DNA from 2 places in the Paraburkholderia sp. J63 genome. Region 2 is predicted to be linked to the other one. Evidence: riboswitches for the same ligand, from Rfam matches in the RefSeq annotation. Region 2 holds a riboswitch; the other holds the start of a gene.
The links. A riboswitch is a leader RNA that binds a small molecule or an ion and turns the genes downstream of it on or off. The one in region 2 is predicted to bind thiamine pyrophosphate.
Positions count from the first base shown of each region.

Region 1: linked by a shared signal. The riboswitch ahead of thiC (phosphomethylpyrimidine synthase ThiC) and the one ahead of U5775_RS16445 (FAD-dependent oxidoreductase) in region 2 are both predicted to bind thiamine pyrophosphate.

Region 1 covers NZ_CAJMZF010000008.1:201,762-204,155, reverse strand. The annotation lists gene thiC (phosphomethylpyrimidine synthase ThiC) at 1-1,107, opposite strand, end outside; TPP riboswitch at 1,207-1,346, opposite strand; gene U5775_RS11830 (GreA/GreB family elongation factor) at 1,440-1,847, opposite strand.
Region 2 covers NZ_CAJMZF010000013.1:101,433-103,826, forward strand. The annotation lists gene U5775_RS16440 (ABC transporter ATP-binding protein/permease) at 1-646, opposite strand, end outside; TPP riboswitch at 939-1,052, shown strand; gene U5775_RS16445 (FAD-dependent oxidoreductase) at 1,306-2,394, shown strand, end outside.

The DNA.
Region 1 (2,394 bases), on a different contig from region 2:
GGCCATGATCGAGCCGCCGCGCGAGACGATGCCCGTCATGCGGTTGGCTGTGAGCGGCACGTATTGCAGGCGCACGCCCGCGTGAATCGTGAAGTAGTCGACGCCCTGTTCGGCCTGCTCGATCAGCGTGTCGCGGAACATTTCCCACGTGAGGTCTTCGGCCTTGCCGTTGACCTTTTCGAGCGCCTGATAAATCGGCACCGTGCCGATCGGCACCGGCGAATTGCGGATGATCCATTCGCGCGTTTCGTGAATGTGCTTGCCGGTCGAGAGATCCATGACCGTGTCACCACCCCAGCGGATCGCCCACGTCATCTTGTCGACTTCCTCGCCGATCGACGAGGTGACCGCGGAGTTGCCGATGTTCGCGTTGATCTTCACGAGGAAGTTGCGGCCGATGATCATCGGCTCGCTTTCCGGGTGATTGATGTTCGCGGGGATGATCGCGCGGCCGCGCGCGATTTCCTCGCGCACGAATTCGGGCGTGATCTCCTGCAGCGCGTTCGCGCCGAAAGCGGCGGCGCCGAACGCCTGGCCCGGGTGCTGGCGGCCCATCATCGCGGCGAGCTTCGCGCCGTTCGGGCCGCTCGTCTTGAGGCTTTCCAGATACTCGGCGCGGCGCTGGTTCTCGCGAATCGCGATGAACTCCATCTCGGGCGTGATGATCCCCTGGCGCGCATAGTGCATCTGCGTGACGTTCTTGCCGGCTTGCGCGCGGCGCGGCGTGCGATGCAGGCCCGGGAAGCGCAGTTCGGCCGTGGCCGCATCGGCGGCGCGCTCACGGCCGTAGTCGGAGGAGAGGCCGGACAGCGCTTCGGTGTCGCCGCGCTTCTCGATCCAGCCCTGACGCAGCGCCGGCAGGCCCGCGCGGATGTCGATCTTCGCTTCGGGATCGGTGTACGGACCCGAGGTGTCGTAGACGTAGATCGGCGGATTCTTCTCGCCGCCGAAGCCCGTGGGCGTATCCGATTGCGTGATTTCGCGCATCGGCACGCGGATGTCGGGCTGCGAGCCGCTCACGTAGATCTTGCGGGAATTCGGCAGCGGCGCGATTGCGGCTTCGTCGACGTGCGCGTTGGCGGAAACGAACTTCGGGTTGGCGTTCATGCCTCTCTCCATGCAAAGCAATGTGGGAACAGCGGCTTAGCAGGAGATGAGACGGAACGTGGACGGACTTCGCTTTGAGGGATGAAGCTTTTAGCGATGCTGCAAAGTCCGGACGCTTCCCTGCGCTGGCATTATCCAGATCAGGTTCAAAGGGTATTTCTCACCCACGCAATACGCGGCTTGAACATTCGTCTGAACGATTCGAAGCAGCGCATGACGCAGGACCCCCGCGTAAGCAGGCCAAACGATACACCGCGCTGCGACGATCTGGCAAGTGCTCTCGCGTGCGAAATGTGCCAGGCGAGGCGAGGGCATGCGAGGGCATGCGGCGCTTAAAGCGTGAAATCGTCGGCGGCTTCGGGCTGAAACAGGATGCGGTCGATCTTGAACGTTTCGACGGCACCGCTCGGCGGCGTAAAGCGCACGGACTCGCCGCGCTTCGCGCCCAGCAGCGCGAGACCCGCCGGTGAAAAGACGTTCAGGCGCCCGGCGTCGAGGTTGGCGCTCGAGGGGTAGACCACGGTGAACGTGACGCTCTCGCCCGTGCGTTCGTTCACGAGCGTGACCTGCGAGTTCATGGTGACGACATTGGACGCGACCTTGCGCGGGTCGACGATCTCCGCGCGTTCGAGCAATTCGTCGAGCATGATCTGGCGCGCGGGCGCTGCGCCCGGTTCGGCGGCGCATTTTTCGAGGCGAGCGAGATCGAGCTCGGTCAGATAGCGGATTTTCTTCGACATGAGGGTTCTCCTTACGATCCGGAATTGAAAAAAGTGGAGGATCGGCCCGGAGCCCGACCGAACGGCTCCGGAAGCGGAGTGGGGTTCAGTATGGACGCCGGGCGGCGGCGAGCGGGGCCGGGTCGCCGGGGAGGTGTCGTCGGGCGGCGCGCGCATCGGGAAACGCTCCCGCGCACGCCAGCGCGCCGCGCTGGGAGCGCGGCGGCAAGGATGCGGCGAGGTGCACGGCAAGGTGCGTGAGCGGCAGATGCATGACGGACGACGGAATTGAAAGTTTTATGAAAGAAAATGGCATGCTAACACGGTCTCGTTGACCGTGGGCGACGCGGACTAGAGCGGCGTCTTGTCACGCATTGGCGTGCGCGAAAGCCGTCGGGCCGTGCGTGCTGGCGCTCCGTTTCAACAAGCGTTGCGCGCAAGCAGCGCGCCCGCGCATAAAGCATGCTCGCTGCGTCCGCAACGAGGTGCCTTGTTGCATAATGCGTGGCGCCCGGATCGGGCGTTTTGTGGTGTCTCTCATGTCCTTCGTGCCCTCATTCCCGGGTAC
Region 2 (2,394 bases):
GGCCGACCTTCTGGATCACGAGCGAGCCGAACACGGCGTAGAGCGCGGCGGCCCAGACCATGTAGCCCGGAATCGTGATGGGCGTGCCGCCCACTGCGAAGGTGAGCGCGCCCGCGAGCGACCACAGGATCGTGATGAACGAGACCAGCGTGACGACCGTCGAGAGCAGGTCGAGCGTGAGCGAGAGCGTGGTGGTGGCGAACGATTGCAGGTCGTCGCTGATCCGCTGGTCGGGGTTGTCGGCGAGGCGGTCGCGCTCGATGCGGTAGAACGCGCCATGGCCGAGCCATTCGCTCAGGAAGCGCGTGGTGAGCCACTGGCGCCAGCGAAAGCCGAGCATCTGGCGCAGATACCGCCCGTACACCGCGAGAATGATGAAGCCGAACGCGAGCACGGTGAAGATCATCAAGAGGTGCGGAAACTGTTTGACGTCCTTGCTTTGCAGGGCATTGTAGAAGTCCGCGTTCCAGCTGTTGAGCCGCACGTTGATCCAGACGACGGCGAGATTCATCGCGATGATCGTGACGAGCAAGCCCCAGGCGATCCAGCGTTCCTCGGACACCCAGTAGGGCTTGATCAGACTCCAGGCCGTGATCTTGTGATGCTCGTTCTGATCCGGCGTGGCGCGGGGAGTGAGGTTGGTCATGTGCGTCCTGATGTTGTGCCGGCCCGCGGCCGGAATAGACGATACCCGCCGTTTGCGGCGCCGTGGCGCTGCGATTGTGGTCCGAACCGCTTAAGCGAGACTTAATGGGCCGCGCGTGGCGTTCGGGCGCCTTGCGCGAGGTCTTGCAAGCGACTGCGTGTGGGGTGCGACATTGTCTCACTGCCCGCGCGCACCGGGCGGCTCGCTCTCCGTCCGGGCATTGTGCCAGAGCAGAAATTACGCGCCGCCGCCGCGGTTTGCGGCCCGCGCGTCTTTTGTGGTCTAATGACCGCTGACGAAACAGGGGTGCTTCACCGGTATGCCGGGCATGCCAAAGTGAGGCTGAGAGAGACCCTTCGCACCCGATCCGGGTAATACCGGCGCGGGAAGTTTCCGGAAAGTCTTGCTGGCGCCACAGTTCATATTGTTCAGTCGATTCGGCTGAATTCGTTCGGGCGTCCAGATTCCCGCCGGGCAGCATGTGCGGCGCATGTCGAATTTGCGCTTCACGTCGTTTGCACGGCCGGCCTTGCCAGCCGGTTTCGTCCTTGGGTACGCATGCTTGTTTGCCGTACGGAAAGGATACGATGACCGTCTCTTCTGCACCTTATTCAGATCATTCCCCGGTTTCGGCCGGCGCTCAGGCGCCTACGCGCGCCATGTCCGCGATGCCCGATTTCGCCGTAATCGGCGGCGGCCTATGCGGGCGCCTCGTCGCGTGGCGCCTCGCGGGCGCGGGCCATCGCGTGGCGCTCTACGAGCGTGGTGGGCCCGAAGGCGAGGAATCGGCCGCCTGGATCGCGGCGGCCATGCTCGCGCCGCTCGCCGAGGCCGCCGTCGCCGAATTGCTGATTACCGAGCTGGGCGTCGCCTCGCTCGAGACCTGGCCGCAAATGCTAGCCGAGCTGCCCGAGCCCGTGTTTTTCCAGCGCAACGGCACGCTCGTGGTCTGGCATCACGCCGACCGCACCGAGGCTCCCTTGTTCGAGCGCCGCGTGCGCGCGAACGCGCCGCGCGAGCTGGCCGAAGCCAACTTCACGACGCTGCAGGGCGCGCAGCTCGACGCCGCCGAGCCGGCGCTCGCCGGGCGCTTCGCGCGCGGCTGGCTGCTCGCCGGCGAAGGCCAGCTCGACAACCGCCAGGCGCTGGCGGCGCTGGCCGCGGGCCTCGCGCAGCGCGGCGTGGAAACGCACTGGCACACGAGCGTCGACGACGCGAACCCGCCGCGCGCCCGCGTGACGATCGACTGCCGCGGCCTCGGCGCCAAGCCCGCGCTGCCGGCGCTGCGCGGCATTCGCGGGGAAGTGGCCCGCGTGCACGCGCCGGGCATCGGCCTCACGCGCCCCGTGCGCCTGCTGCATCCGCGCTATCCGCTCTATATCGCGCCGAAACAGAACGACGTCTACGTGATCGGCGCGACCGAGATCGAGGGCGAAGACCGCTCGCCCGTGAGTGTGCGCTCGGCGCTCGAATTGCTGAGCGCCGCGTTCGCGGTGCATCCGGCGTTCGGCGAGGCGCGCATTCTGGAACTTAATTCGCAGTGCCGACCGACGCTGCCCGACCATCGTCCCGCGCTCATCTGGGACGGCGGCCAGGGTGACGGTCACGGTGCCGGCCACACGCTGCGCGTGAACGGCCTCTATCGCCACGGCTTCATGATCGCGCCCGCCGTGGCCGACGAGGCGGTGCGCGTAGCAGAGGCGCTGCTGGCGGGCCATCTCACCGATGCCGACAGCTTCGAGTCGCTG